2 regions of the Pseudomonas sp. ML2-2023-3 genome follow, and region 1 is predicted to be linked to the other one. Evidence: predicted binding sites of a transcription regulator. Region 1 holds the regulator's gene; the other holds the start of a gene.

Region 1 (7,535 bases):
GTCGAACCAGTGTTTGCGGTGCTTTGCGCGTGGCTGGTCAATCTGGCCGAAGTGTTGCTGCCATTGGGGTTGGCATTGGCTGCAGGGGCGATGCTATTGGTGGTCACACAAGAGGTTATCCCGGAGTCTCGACGCAATGGCCACGAAAAACTGGCGAGTCTGGGATTGTGTGTAGGTTTCTGCTTGATGATGGTGATGGATACGGCGCTTGGTTGAGCCGATCGCTGTAGCCGCTACTCACCTTCATCGAAGAAGTTGTTGATCAGCGCGACCAACGCATCCAGCGCTTCCTGTTCTTTCTCGCCTTCGGTTTTCAGGTGGATGGTGGTTCCTTTGCCAGCGGCGAGCATCATCATTGCCATGATGCTCTTGCCGTCTACCATTGACTCAGGTGTACGACCTGCCCGGATCTGGCATGGAAACTGACCTGCGATACCGACGAACTTTGCAGATGCCCGGGCGTGCAAGCCCAGTTTGTTGATGATTTGTATTTCCAGTGCAGGCATCGCAGGGTAGATCCTTCAAGTAAGGTCGCGGTGGCGAACCTGGACGTTCTTCAGAGTTTCTTGCAGGCACTTGCCCAGTCGCTCGGTCAGGTACACGGAGCGGTGATGTCCGCCCGTACAACCAATACCAATCGTTACATAGGCACGATTGCTCGCGGCAAAGCGTGGTAGCCACTTCAGCAGGTAGCTGGAGATGTCCTGGAACATTTCCTCGACATCAGGTTGTGCTGCCAGATAATCGGCAACCGGCTGATCCAGCCCGGATTGCTCGCGCAGTTCGGGCTTCCAGTACGGGTTGGGCAGGCAACGTACGTCAAAGACCAGGTCGGCATCCACTGGCATCCCGCGCTTGAAACCAAACGACTCAACCAAAAAGGCGGTGCCGGCTTCAGGTTTGTTCAGCAGGCGCAACTTGATGGTGTCACGCAACTGATACAGGTTCAGATTGGTGGTGTTGATGGTCAGGTCAGCGAGGTCGGCAATCGGTCCAAGCAGCTGGGTTTCATCGCGAATAGCTTCGGCAAGCGAACGGCTTGCGCTACTGAGCGGGTGACGCCTGCGGGTTTCCGAGAAGCGCTTGAGCAGGGTTTCTTCGTCGGCATCCAGGTAGAGCACGTCGCACTGGATGTGCCGGTTGCGAACCTCTTCAAGCAACTGGGGAAAGCGTGACAAATGGCTTGGCAGGTTTCGCGCGTCAATCGACACGGCCACCAGGGGTTGCGCTAATTCGGTGTGAATCAGCGCACGTTCGGCCAGTTCCGGCAGCAAGCCTGCCGGAAGGTTGTCGATGCAATAGAAACCGTTGTCTTCAAGGACGGCGAGGGCGGTGCTTTTACCGGAGCCGGAGCGTCCGCTGACAATGACTAAGCGCATGATTAATGACCGTTCTGTACGTCCAGAACAACCTGATACAACGCTTCGTTGCTGGGTGCGTTGCGCAGTCTTTCGCGCACGTCTTTACGATCGAGCATGCTGGCAATCTGCCGGAGCAGTTCCAGGTGTGCATCGGTTGCCGCTTCTGGTACCAGCAAAACGAAAAGCAGGTCGACCGGCGCGCCATCGATGGCGTCGAAATCTATAGGGGCGTCGAGGTGAAGCAAGGCGCTGACAGGCGACTCGCAGCCCTTGAGGCGGCAATGGGGTATGGCGATGCCGTTACCAAAACCGGTGGAACCCAGTTTTTCACGGGCAATAAGGCTCTCAAAAACATCCTGCATTTCGAGACCAGGCACTTCGCGGCTGATCAGGTTGGCAATGTGTTCGAGTGCGCGCTTTTTGCTGCCGCCCGGCGCGTTCACCAAGGAACGGCCGGGGGTCAGGATACTTTCAAGTCGGATCATGGGTTGGGAGTATTAACGACCGGTCGCGCCCTGGAGCAGGCTTTGGGTCTTTTCCTTATGCTTTTTCAGTTGGCGATCAAGCTTGTCAGTGAGCAGATCAATGGCGGCATACATGTCGTCATGCTCGGCGTTGGCAACGACTTCTCCTCCATGGATGTGCAAGGTGGCTTCGATTTTCTGTTTCAGTTTTTCGACCGCCATCGTTACCTGTACGTTGGTAATCTTGTCGAAATGACGCTCAAGTCGGTCGAGTTTTTCGCCGATGTAAGCGCGTAGCGGTTCGGTGACTTCCAGTTGGTGTCCACTGATGTTGACTTGCATACAGTTTCTCCTTTGATGCCATTGCATAAAGCGGCAGGCCGAGCAGCCTGCCACTGAAACGCCGGGGTCCGTGGCTTACATCAAACGCTTGCGTTCGCTCGAAGGCGCTATCCCGAGGGATTCGCGGTACTTGGCGACGGTGCGACGGGCTACCTGAATACCTTGTGCCTCCAGTAAACCAGCGATCTTGCTGTCACTCAACGGCTTTTTCTGATTTTCAGCTGCAACCAGTTTTTTGATGATGGCACGGATCGCAGTGGAGGAGCATTCGCCGCCTTCAGAGGTGCTGACGTGGCTGGAGAAAAAGTACTTCAGCTCATAGATACCGCGCGGGGTATGCATGAATTTCTGCGTGGTAACCCGCGAAATGGTTGACTCGTGCATGCCCACGGCTTCTGCGATGTCGTGCAGTACCAGTGGCTTCATGGCCTCGTCGCCATATTCCAGAAATCCGCGCTGATGCTCGACGATCTGGGTCGCCACTTTCATCAGGGTTTCGTTACGGCTCTGCAGGCTTTTGATAAACCAGCGTGCTTCTTGCAGCTGGTTGCGCATAAAGGTGTTGTCGGCGCTGGTGTCGGCGCGACGCACGAAACCTGCGTATTGCGGGTTTACCCGCAGACGTGGCACGGACTCCTGGTTGAGCTCCACCAGCCAGCGTTCGTTGTCCTTGCGAACGATCACGTCAGGCACGACATATTCGGCTTCGCTGGACTCGATTTGTGAGCCCGGGCGCGGATTGAGGCTTTGCACCAGCTCGATGACCTGGCGCAGTTCTTCCTCTTTGAGCTTCATGCGGCGCATGAGCTGGCTGTAGTCGCGCGCGCCCAGCAGGTCGATGTAATCCGTGACCAGGCGTTTGGCTTCGTTCAGCCAAGGTGTCTTGGCCGGGAGCTGGCGCAATTGCAGGAGCAGGCACTCGCCCAGGTTGCGCGCACCAATGCCGGAGGGTTCGAATTGCTGGATGCGGTGCAGGACGGCTTCGATTTCGTCGAGCTCGATATCCAGTTCCGGATCGAACGCTTCGAGAATTTCCTCGAGGGTTTCGTCCAGGTAGCCCTGGTTATTGATGCAGTCGATGAGGGTCACACCGATCAGTCGGTCGGTGTCGGACATCGGCGCAAGGTTCAACTGCCACAGCAGGTGGCTTTGCAGGCTCTCGCCGGCAGAGGTGCGGGTGGTGAAGTCCCACTCGTCATCATCGTTGCTTGGCAGGCTGCTGGCGCTGGTCTGGTAGACGTCTTCCCAGGCAGTGTCCACAGGCAGCTCATTGGGGATGCGGTCGCCCCAGTCGCCGTCTTCCAGATTGTCTACCGTCTGTGCGGGCTCCTGGTAGGTGGGCTCCTGAACGTCGGAATTGGGTTTTTGCTCGATGTTGTCGGCCAAGGGGTCTGCATTGTCGAAGTCGTCGCCTTCTTCCTGGCGTTCAAGCATCGGATTGGACTCCAGGGCTTCCTGGATTTCCTGTTGCAGGTCGAGGGTCGACAATTGGAGCAGGCGGATGGCCTGTTGCAGCTGAGGTGTCATCGTCAGCTGCTGGCCCATTCTCAGGACTAGCGATGGTTTCATGGCAGGGGCTTAACACCTTATTCGCCGGCGCACATGGCGCCATCCACTACAGGGCGCGCGAGCGCCAAACTTAAGCAAATTATATGCCTGAAACCGGTGCGTTTGCCTAGGGGGCGTTCTCAATTAGTTTCCACGCAGGGGGAGTAAACCCATTGAGAGCGCCCGGGCAATAAAAATCATCGGGACTTTTTACTGCCTCAGGTGCTCTGACAACACGCGACATGCCTGGATTTACAGGCGGAACTCATGGCCCAGGTAAACTTCTCTCACCAACTTGTTGGCCAGAATCGTTTCTGCATCACCTTCGGCGATCAGTTGGCCGTCGTTAACGATATAAGCGGTTTCGCAGATGTCGAGGGTTTCACGAACGTTGTGATCGGTGATCAGCACGCCAATGCCTTTGGCCTTGAGGTGGTGAATGATTTGCTTGATGTCGCCCACCGAAATCGGGTCAACCCCGGCAAAAGGTTCGTCGAGCAGGATGAACTTTGGCGCAGTGGCCAGGGCGCGGGCAATTTCTACCCGGCGACGTTCACCACCCGACAGGCTCATGCCCAGGTTGTCGCGGATGTGGTTGATGTGGAACTCCTGCAGCAGGCTTTCCAGCTCTTTGCGTCGACTGGCCTTGTCGAGTTCCTTGCGTGTTTCGAGGATGGCCATGATGTTATCCGCGACAGACAGCTTGCGGAAAATCGAGGCTTCCTGCGGCAGGTAGCCTATACCGGCGCGTGCGCGGCCGTGCATGGGCTCATGGCTGACGTCCAGGTCGTCGATCAGGACGCGGCCCTGGTCGGCATGCACCAGGCCGACAATCATGTAGAAGCACGTGGTCTTGCCCGCGCCGTTAGGGCCGAGCAAACCCACGATTTGCCCGCTGTCGATCGACAGGCTGACATCACGTACTACCTGACGGCCCTTGTAGCTTTTGGCCAGATGCTGGGCTTTCAGAGTTGCCATTACTGGGCCTTCTGCGGGTCGGTTTTCTTCTTGGGCTGGATCACCATGTCGATGCGTGGGCGAGGTGCTGTGACCTGGCTACCATTGGCGCGACCGGCGCTGGCGATTTGTTTCACCGTGTCGTAGACGATTTTCTCGCCTTCGGTGGTGTTGCCGTCGTTGATGACCTTGGCCTTGTCGATCAGCACGATGCGATTTTGCGGCGCATGGTACTGAATGGTGACGGCGTAAGCCTGGACCGGCTTGGGGTCTGTGGCTTTTTGCAACTGCTCGAAGTAAGCCAGGTTGCCCACAGAAGTCACCACGTCGATTTCTCCCGCAGCGTTACGGGTGATGGTGACGGTATTGCCGGTGATTTTCATCGAGCCCTGGGTGATGATTACATCGCCCTTGTAGGTGGCGATGCCTTGCTTGTCATCCAGTTGTGCTTCGTTGGCCTGAATGCGGATAGGTTGCTCGTTGTCGTTCGGCAGAGCCCAGGCGCTCACGCTTCCCAGTGCTGCGCTCAAGCTGAGCAATAAAGGGAGGGTTTTAACGAGACTCATACTGTCCTCTTACGTTGGACAGCAGGTCCATCCTGCCGTCTTTCAAATATGCTTTCATTCCCTTGCCAGTAGTCACGCCGCCAGCGCCGTCGATTCTAACGTCTCGCTCGGTCTGCGCATATTGCTTCTGCGGGAATACAGTCATGCGGGTACTGGTAATAATCGTGGTGCGTTTTTTCTCGTCGGTACGGGCTATGCGCACCGAGTCGATCAGCTCGACTTCAGTACCGTCCGGATTGACTTCACCGCGCTCGCTCTTCACGTCCCACGGGTAGGCCGTGCCGCGATACAGCTGCATTTTCGGGTTGGTCAATAGAGTGACTTCGGAAGCTTTCAAATGTTCAAGCTTCTCGGAGGTCATCTCGTACTGCAACTTGCCGTCGGGCAGAAACTGAAGGCTGCGTGCGTTGGTGGCGTAATAGTCGATAGCGTGTTCATCCACGGCCACGGTAGGGGCGTCGAGAAAGCGTTCCGGCCTGATGTTCCAGTAGCCAACTGCTGCAAACAGCGAAGCAATGACCGCGAACAGCAGTATTTGGCGAATCTTTTTGCTCAGCATAGAAAGCTCTATAGGTAGGCGGCGTGGGCTGCGTCCAGGCTGCCCTGGGCACGCAGAATCAGCTCGCAGAATTCGCGGGCGGCACCTTCGCCACCACGTGCCTGGGTAACGCCGTGGGCGTGCTCGCGAACAAAACTTGCAGCATTGGCCACTGCCATGCCAAGGCCGACACGACGGATAACCGGCAAGTCTGGCAAATCGTCGCCCAAATAGGCGACCTGTTCATAGCTTAGGTTGAGTTGGCCAAGAAGCTCGTCCAGCACGACCAATTTATCTTCCCGGCCCTGATAGAGGTGCGGGATGCCCAGATTTTGCGCGCGGCGCTCGACGACCGGGGTTTTGCGACCGCTGATGATTGCGGTTTGAACACCGGCCGCCATCAGCATCTTGATGCCTTGGCCGTCGAGGGTATTGAAGGTTTTGAATTCGCTGCCGTCTTCGAGGAAGTACAGGCGACCGTCGGTCAAGACACCGTCAACGTCAAAAATGGCAAGCTTGATGCCTTTGCCGCGTTTGAGAAGTTCCTGGGTCATTACATTACTCCTGCGCGTAGCAGATCGTGCATGTTCAAGGCGCCAACCGGGCGATCTTGCTTGTCGACAACCACCAGTGCGCTGATTTTGTGATCTTCCATGATCTTCAGGGCTTCGGCCGCCAGCATGTCGGCCCGGGCGGTTTTGCCGTGCGGGGTCATGACGGCATCAATGGTTGCGTTGCGGATATCGATTTCACGGTCCAGGGTGCGGCGCAAGTCACCGTCAGTGAAGATCCCGGCCAGCCGGCCGTCCTCTTCGATGACGACAGTCATGCCCAGCCCCTTGTGGGTCATTTCCATCAGTGCTTCTTTGAGCAGGGTGCCGCGCATGACTTGCGGCAACTCATCGCCAGAGTGCATGACGTTTTCGACCTTGAGCAGCAAACGCCGGCCCAGTGCTCCACCCGGATGGGAGAAGGCAAAGTCTTCGGCTGTGAAGCCACGGGCTTCGAGCAGTGCTATGGCCAGTGCATCGCCCAGCACCAGGGTTGCCGTGGTGGAGGAGGTCGGTGCCAGGTTTAGCGGGCAGGCCTCCTGGGCCACGCTTGCATCGAGGCTGACATCGGCCGCCTTGGCCAGGGGCGATTGCGGATTACCGGTCATGCTGATCAATTTGATGCCCAGGCGCTTGATCAGCGGCAGCAGGGTGACGATTTCGGCGGTTGAGCCAGAATTGGACAGCGCGAGAATGATGTCATCCCGGGTGATCATGCCCATGTCACCGTGGCTGGCTTCTGCCGGATGAACGAAAAAAGCCGTGGTGCCGGTGCTGGCCAGGGTGGCGGCAATTTTGTTGCCTATGTGCCCTGACTTGCCCATGCCGACCACGACTACCCGGCCTTTACTTGCCAAAATCATCTCGCAAGCGCGTACGAAATCTGCGTCGATATGAGTCAGCAAGCCCTCTACGGCTTCCAGTTCGAGGCGGATGGTGCGTTGGGCGGATTGAATCAGGTCGCTGGATTGGCTCATGGTTGAAGTCGGGTAGCCTGAGAAAAGGCAACGATTATAGCGGTTATGTGGCGTTCCCTCACGCTTGATCGCAGTGCTTTGTTGCCTGCGTAGGTAAACTCTTAGTGTGTTTACAGAAAAACCCGCTTTATTTCACTGTATTGAGGCTGAACCGGCACTCCTTCGGTCTTGGGCGGTCACTATGAGCAGTGGTATAGTTCGCCGCCAGTTCGGCCCGCCAGGGAACGCGTG
Region 2 (7,535 bases), 710 kb from region 1:
CAATCGGGTCTTCGGTAATGGTGACGGTCAGGCTGCCGTGGGTCACGGCGGCAGGCGATACCTTGACGTTCTGGCCGATCACGATAGTGCCGGTGCGCGAGTTGATGATGACCTTGGCCACCGCCTGCCCCGGATCGACTTCGAGGTTTTCCAGGATCGACAGGTAATCAACCCGCTGGCTTGGGTCCAGCGGCGCGGTCACACGGATCGAGCCGCCATCAATCGCCTGCGCCACACCCGGGCCGAGCAGGTCGTTGATCTTGTCCACTACGCGCTTGGCCGTGGTGAAGTCCGAACGGTTGAGGTTCAGGGTCAGGCTGTTGCCCTGGTTGAAGCCACTGGGCACCGCACGCTCCACCGAGGCCCCGCCCGGAATGCGCCCGGCCGACGGAACGTTGACGGTGATCTTCGAGCCGTCACGGCCTTCTGCATCAAAACCGCCCACCACCAGGTTGCCCTGGGCGACCGCATACACGTTGCCATCAATCCCCTTGAGCGGCGTCAGCAACAGCGTACCGCCGCGCAGGCTTTTGGAGTTGCCGATGGATGAAACGGTGATATCGATCACCTGCCCCGGCTTGGCAAATGCTGGCAAGTCGGCACTGATGGACACCGCTGCAACGTTTTTAAGCTGCACATTGCCCGAGCCTGGCGGCACTTTGATGCCGAACTGGGACAGCATATTGTTGAAGGTTTGCAGGGTGAACGGGGTTTGCGTGGTCTGGTCGCCCGTGCCATTCAACCCGACCACCAGGCCGTAACCAATCAATTGGTTGGAGCGCACGCCAGAAATGCTGGCGATGTCTTTCAACCGTTCGGCGTGCACGCCCAGGGAGGTCGACAACAGCAACACGGCTGCCAGCAGATGCTTGAGGTTGGGCATGGTGAAGTTCATCACTAAAAGGGAAACAGCGGGCTAAGGAAGAATCGGTCAAACCAGCCTGGCTGACTCGCATCGGCAAACGAGCCGGTCCCCGAATAGGTAATGCGCGCATCGGCCACGCGGGTCGAAGACACGGTGTTGTCGGTGGAGATGTCATCGGCGCGCACCAGGCCAGCAATGCGCACCAGTTCGTCACCCGTGTTCAGGGTCATCCACTTCTCGCCGCGCACGGCGATGATGCCGTTGGGCAATACGTCGGCCACGGTCACAGTGACGGAGCCGGTGAGGCTGTTGCCCTGCCCGGCCTTACTGTCGCCCTTGGTGGCACGGCTGCCGCTGTAACCGGCATTGAGGCTCAGATCACCACTGCCCAGGGGGTTGTTGGTGGTCAGACCGCTGCCAAACAACGAAGTCAGGCCAATACTGGTGTTGCTGTTTTTACCGATGGCCGAGTTGGCGTTTTTGCTCGCCTGCGTCCGCTCGTTCAGGGTGATGGTAATGATGTCGCCAATGCGGAACGCCTTGCGGTCGCTGTACAGGTTCTGCTCGAAGCCAGCCTGGTAAATCGAACCGTTATTGGCCGCAGCCGGCAGCGGCGTGCGCGGCAGGACCGGCGCGTAGTACGGATCGTTGGCCCGCGGCGGCGGACTGACGCAACCGGCCACAAAGGTAATGGCGCCCAGTGCCAGAACAGAAAACAAGCGCTTCATGAGCTCTCCCGCTATTTCACGTAATTACAGGTTTTGCGTGACGAACGACAACATCTGGTCAGCCGTGGAGATCACTTTCGAGTTCATCTCGTAGGCGCGCTGGGTGGTGATCATGTTGACCATCTCTTCCACAGTGCTGACGTTCGAAGTCTCAAGCATGCTCTGCATGGTCAAACCGAAGCCGTTGAGGCCGGGGGTACCAATTTGCGGCGCGCCGCTGGACGCGGTTTCCAGGAACAGGTTACCGCCCTGGGACTGCAAACCGGCCGGGTTGATAAAGTCGGCGGTCTGCACGTTGCCGATCACCTGGGCGGCCGGGTTGCCGGCGATGGTCACCGACACGGTGCCGTCCTGGCCGACGGTGAAGGTCTGGGCATCGGCGGGCACCACAATCGCCGGTTCCAGGGCAAAGCCGCTGGCGGTGACGATCTGGCCGTTGGCATCCAGGTGGAAAGTACCGTCACGGCTGTAGGCCGTGGTCCCGTCGGGCTGCATGATCTGGAAGAAACCACGGCCATTGATTGCCATGTCCAGCGGCTGGTCGGTGGTCTGCAGGCTACCGGCGGAGAAGTTTTTCTGCGTGCCTACGATGCGCACCCCGGTCCCCACTTGCAGCCCCGACGGCAGTTCGCTGTCCTGGGTCGACTGGGCACCTGGCTGGCGCTTGATCTGGTAGAGCAAGTCCTGGAACTCGGCGCGATCACGTTTGAAACCGGTGGTCGAAACGTTGGCCAGGTTGTTGGAAATGGTGGTCAGGTTGGTGTCTTGTGCAGCCAAACCTGTTTTTGCAACCCACAGTGCCGGAAGCATGGTGCTCTCCTCGCGCGCCGGTTTTTCGGCGCTGCGTTCAAGTAATTAGCTGATGGACAAGACCCGAGTCATGGCCTGGTCGTCTTCTTTGGCGGTGTTCATCATTTTGATGTGCAGTTCGAACTGCTTGGACAGAGCCAGCACCGAGGTCATTTCATCGACGGCATTGACGTTGCTCGCCTCCAGAAACCCCGAGACCACCTGCACGTTGGCATCGGCTGGCGCCGGTTGGCCGTCGTTGGTGTGGATAAGGCCGTCCAGGCCCTTGCTCATGGTTTTCAGGTCTGGCTGGACCAGCTTGATGCGGTCCACTTGCGCCATCACCCGTGGGCCTTCGCCCTGGGCACGAATGCTGATGGTGCCATCCTGGCCGACTTCGATCTGTTGCTGGGGCGGCACCGCGATCGGCCCGCCGTTGCCCATGATCGGCATCCCGTTGCCAGCACGCAGAATGCCCAGGGCATCCACATTCATGCTCGCGGTACGCACATAGGCTTCACTGCCGTCGGGTGCCTGCACGGCCAGCCAGCCATCGCCGGACACGGCCACATCCAGATCCCGCCCTGTTTCAACCAGAGCGCCGGGAGTGAAGTCGGTCGCGGGGCGTTCGCTCAAGGCAAAGGCACGCGCAGGAAAGCTGTCACCGAACACCGGCATCGAACGGGCCTGTTCCAGGTCACGCTGAAAACCGTTGGTCGAGATGTTCGCCAAATTGTTGGCATGGGCCTTTTGCGCCAGAGCGTTCTGACTGGCGCCGGTCATTGCCACATATAGGTACTTGTCCACAGTCTTTCCTCTGTCTGACGGACGCTTGCCGCCCACCGCTGTACTGCCGTGGTTAAAGCAATTTGCGCACCAACTATTTTTTGACGCCGTGCGGCGCGGGTTTGCGAGGAGATGGGGTGCGGTGCGGGGCAAGATCAGCGGGATGAAAACGGCGGGGTTATGCCGGTTGCGGCAATGCATGGCCAGAAACGTGTCGCTGACGAGGCAAAAACCGCAAAGCCTTGCGCATCTCTTGCCCCCAACCTGCCTCTGACAACCCTGGCGCCGACAATTCACGCAAACGCTCGGTATTAACCAGTGCGCAATAAGTTGCACACTTATTACAAGAACAAACTGGCGAACAGTTATCTGCCGACTAAAAGACAAGAAACCGAACAGTACTGCGCAACTTCTTGCGCACTTTTATAAGTTTCGTTTATTTGTTTAAACACTTCACCCCCCTGCATTGGCAAACTTATATCAACAGCCCAAAGAGCATTGATTTTATCGACATCAGACTTGATAGTTACAAGACGCCCGAACTTCAGCCGCGCTCGCGGGCATCTTAATAATCTCACTGATACTTCAAAGACACTTGGCAAACACCCACTGGCATTGCACTGGGCGCTGTTCTTTCAATAAGCCTGACAAGAGACAAGACCCACTCATGAACCGCTTGCATCTTTTGATATCAATCAGCGCCCTCTTGCTACAGGGCTGTGCCGACGCCTTGCCTGACCGACTGGGCGCGCCAATCGAGGGCTATAGCCATACCTCGGCGGCGATCAACCGGTTTTCGGTCAATGGCAATGGCGGGCCCAACATCAGCCCCTATGGCGGCGGCGCCAAACAGAACTGCTGCGCCACGCTTCCCGTGAAATGGCACCCCGGTTTGACCGTGGTGGTCGAGTGGGTGAAAGACCCTAATCCACATGCATATGCCGACTGGCCCAAGCCCCGCTATTCCGATGCCTGGTCCAAGGCCGCTCAAGAGCACGAAGCTCAATACACCCGCCATCGCGCCGTTGTCGCAGTGGCTCCGTATGAAGAGCTGGGGGCAATAGATGTGCATTTTCTGCCCTGTAATCAGGTGGCTGTATCAGCAGTTGCAGCTCTCCCCGGCCAGCCAGGTTACCCATTTAACTTCCCTCAAAAAATGCAGGAGCCCGCCACATGTCCGAAACCATGACTCGCTCACTGCTGGTGATGTTTATCGCCGGGATTGCGCTACAGGGCTGTGCCGACTCCCTGCCTGACCGACTGGGTGCGCCAATCGAGGGATATAGCCATACCTCGGCGGCGATCAACCGGTTTTCGGTCAATCGTAATGGCGGGCCCAATATCAGCCCCTATGGCGGCGGCGGCAAACAGAACTGCTGCGCCACGCTTCCCGTGAAATGGCACCCCGGCTTGACCGTAGTGGTCGAGTGGGAAAAAGACCCTGATCCGTATGCCTACGGAAGATGGCCTGAGCCGATGTTTTCTGATGGGTGGCGAAAACGTATGGATGAGCACGAAACCCACTACACCCGCCATCGCGCTGTTGCCGCTGTTGCGCCGTATGAAGATCTGGGACTTGTGAACGTGCATTTCTTGCCGTGTAACCAGGTCGCGGTATCGGCTGGAGCGACCTATCCCGGCCTGCCGGATTATCCGTTTCATTACCCTCAAAAAATGCAGGAGCCTGCCACATGTCCGAAACCATGACGCCGCGCCCTAAAAGATCCACTGGCGAATTTCTCAGCCTGACCCCCGACTTCAAAATGGGCGGGCTTTTACCCCAAACACCGGGAGATGTGCTTTTCAATTATCGAAAGCAACAGCAAGCCTTCGACCCGTTCGAACAACAAGCAATGGACGCTGCTCATGCAGCCGGATGGGCTTACGCGGGCCGGCCCTGTATGCAAATCGTGACGATCACCCTTTGCTTTGACGGCACCAACAACCATGAACCAACAGACAGCCTGGCTTTGCCTTCGACCACTACCAATGTGGCACGCCTGTATCACGCAAGTTTAGGCAGGGATGACAAGGAAACGTCTGAGAATGAAGGCTTCTATGCCTATTACATGCAAGGCGTTGGCACCGAGTTCAAGGAAATAGGCGAATTCAAACCAGATAGCCAAGGTTTGACGATGTCGACAGGCGGAGAGAACCGGATCAACTGGGGGCTGACCCGTTTGATAGATGCGCTGAAAAAAGCGTGCCATCAAAAGCCGCCGACCATGTCGGAAAGCTACGCTCTGGTACAAAAAATGGGCACCAGTCTCACCGAAGATATGCTCGCAGCTTCGGTCTTCAAAAACAGCTATACCCGCCGCAAGGAAGTGTTGGCCCAGCCCCTGGCCGAACTCAAAGCCCAGATCGACGCCGCTCATGCCGGCAAGACCATCCCGACCATCAAGACCATACGCCTGTTCGTGTACGGCTTTTCACGGGGCGCCGCCCAGGCGCGGGCATTTGCCAACTGGCTGGAAGCCCTGACCAAGGTCGAAGTGGAAGGCACCACTTGCTACCTGTTTGCCGGACTGCCGATCAAGATTGTGTTCATGGGGCTGTTCGACACTGTGGCCTCAGTGGGTATCCCCTATCTGGCGCCATTTGCCGCAGGCCACATGGGCTGGGCCGACGGCACCCTGCGCCTGTCCGACTCCGAAGAATTTCTGGAGCGCTGCGTGCATATGGTGGCAGCCCACGAGCAGCGCAGTTGCTTTCCCCTGGACTCGATCCGGCGCCAGGCCGATCCGGATGACCCGAACTGCCTGTCCACCTATCGCAACGGCACCACGGAATATATCTACCCCGGCATGCACTCCGACGTTGGCGGCGGCTACCCGCCCGGCGATCAGGGCAAAGCTGCAGCAGGTGGCCATGAGGTGTTATCGCAAATTGCCCTGCATCATATGTACAGCGAGGCGTACAAGGTTGGGGCGCCATTGCAGGCCCCGCAGTCGGCACTAGGCGCTGAGTTGGAAGTACGATGGCCGTGGTTAGTTATGGCCGGATCAACAGCCCGAGAATACGACGTCGACCCCACCCTGATCGAACGTTTCAACACCTGGCTCGACAATATGGACAACGGCCCGCTGGAAGAGGTCATGGCCCGCGAGGCCGGGGTGATTACCGGTTGGCGCATCAGCCGTTACGCCATGAACTGGATCAAGTGGACGAGTCTCAATCGGCGGGTGCTGCAAAACGGCCCCACGAGCGATATGAACGGCGACGAAGTCGACGCGTTCGAGGCCCTGCACGCCATGCAGCTCGAAGAAGATGCCGCCCTGCGCGCCGGCTCTAAAGCGCCGGTCTGGTCCGACGCCGAGCTGGCGTCGCAAAAAAAACATCAAGCCACAAAAGAGGCTTATGAAAAGCGCACCGGCACCCAACCTGCCGCCTCGTTCAACACCAGCAAAGTGTTCGAGCCCAACCTGGATTACCGCCAGTTGAGCAACGCCATGGCCGACTTTCGGCGCGACTACGTGCCGGAGTGGAACCTGACCTTGAGCGAGATGATCAGCTTTGGCACCCTCGCCAACACCCTGGTGGGCGGGCTGGTGTATATGACCAACGGCCAGGATGAGGCCGAGCACTATGCCAAGCTGCGCCAGGCCGGTGAAGAAAATTACGCCCTGCTGTTCGGCGCCAACGGCAAGCCGGTGAACGACAAAGCCTGGGCGATCGTGGGCCTGTTTGACGAGCATGTGCATGATTCCCGCGCCTGGTTCATGAACGCGGCCTTGAACGAGCGGGAGGTGTTTAGCGACTACTTTCGGTACCGCGGGATCTTCTTCGACACTCAATCCAACAACGAACTGTCGCTGCTGGTGAACGTTGGGCGTGTGGTGGGCGTGGCCCTGGCGGTGGCCAGTGTCGGCCTGACGATCAGGCGCCAGAACCCGCGTTATCTGGTGGGGCTGATTCTGCCAAGCCTGGGCACCCGGTGCTTCGCGGCAAGGTGGAGTTCCCGTTTATCAGTGCGTTTGACACCGTGACCCGCCTGTCACTGCCGATGATCGAAAACATAGAAACCGTATGCGCCTTTACCAAAAACACCGGCGACGCAGTGAAAGCGGCCCAGGCGCTGCCCGTGCCACCTGCACTGACCGAAAAAACCGCCACTACGGATAATTTGATTGCGATCCTCAAGGCCGCGCAAGCACTTGAAGCCAACAACCTGCTGGAACAAGCGCTGCAAACACAAACACCCCAGGCCGAGCCAACCAAAGGCTGGCTGGATCAGGCAAAGGGCGTGGCGGGAAGTTTCAAGGGCTAGTTACCGAGCACTCCCCAAGGCGACACCTCACACACTAGCCCGGCTTGATGATGTCGTACTCACGCAGCTTGTTGGCGATGGTGGTGTGGGAAACCCC

The links. The regulator sigma-54, encoded in region 1, starts transcription at its own class of promoters, with help from an activator protein. The targets are predictions, from matches to a motif close to ANTGGCATNNANNTTGCTNT.
Region 2: a site for sigma-54 is predicted at 3,244-3,263, ahead of V6P94_RS19805 (flagellar basal body rod protein FlgF). Genes of this name have one in related genera too.

What each region holds. Positions count from the first base shown of each region.
Region 1 is NZ_CP146343.1:5,000,156-5,007,690, reverse strand. Features, by position in the region: gene V6P94_RS23165 (ZIP family metal transporter) at 1-216, shown strand, start outside; gene V6P94_RS23160 (HPr family phosphocarrier protein) at 234-506, opposite strand; gene rapZ (RNase adapter RapZ) at 522-1,379, opposite strand; gene ptsN (PTS IIA-like nitrogen regulatory protein PtsN) at 1,382-1,846, opposite strand; gene hpf (ribosome hibernation-promoting factor, HPF/YfiA family) at 1,859-2,167, opposite strand; gene V6P94_RS23140 (RNA polymerase factor sigma-54) at 2,243-3,736, opposite strand; gene lptB (LPS export ABC transporter ATP-binding protein) at 3,968-4,693, opposite strand; gene lptA (lipopolysaccharide transport periplasmic protein LptA) at 4,693-5,238, opposite strand; gene lptC (LPS export ABC transporter periplasmic protein LptC) at 5,225-5,797, opposite strand; gene V6P94_RS23120 (HAD family hydrolase) at 5,806-6,330, opposite strand; gene V6P94_RS23115 (KpsF/GutQ family sugar-phosphate isomerase) at 6,330-7,304, opposite strand.
Region 2 is NZ_CP146343.1:4,293,863-4,301,397, forward strand. Features, by position in the region: gene V6P94_RS19790 (flagellar basal body P-ring protein FlgI) at 1-883, opposite strand, end outside; gene flgH (flagellar basal body L-ring protein FlgH) at 898-1,593, opposite strand; gene flgG (flagellar basal-body rod protein FlgG) at 1,618-2,403, opposite strand; gene V6P94_RS19805 (flagellar basal body rod protein FlgF) at 2,449-3,189, opposite strand; gene V6P94_RS19810 (DUF3304 domain-containing protein) at 3,836-4,357, shown strand; gene V6P94_RS19815 (DUF3304 domain-containing protein) at 4,342-4,875, shown strand; gene V6P94_RS19820 (DUF2235 domain-containing protein) at 4,860-7,157, shown strand; gene V6P94_RS19825 (hypothetical protein) at 7,106-7,438, shown strand; gene V6P94_RS19830 (sigma 54-interacting transcriptional regulator) at 7,473-7,535, opposite strand, start outside.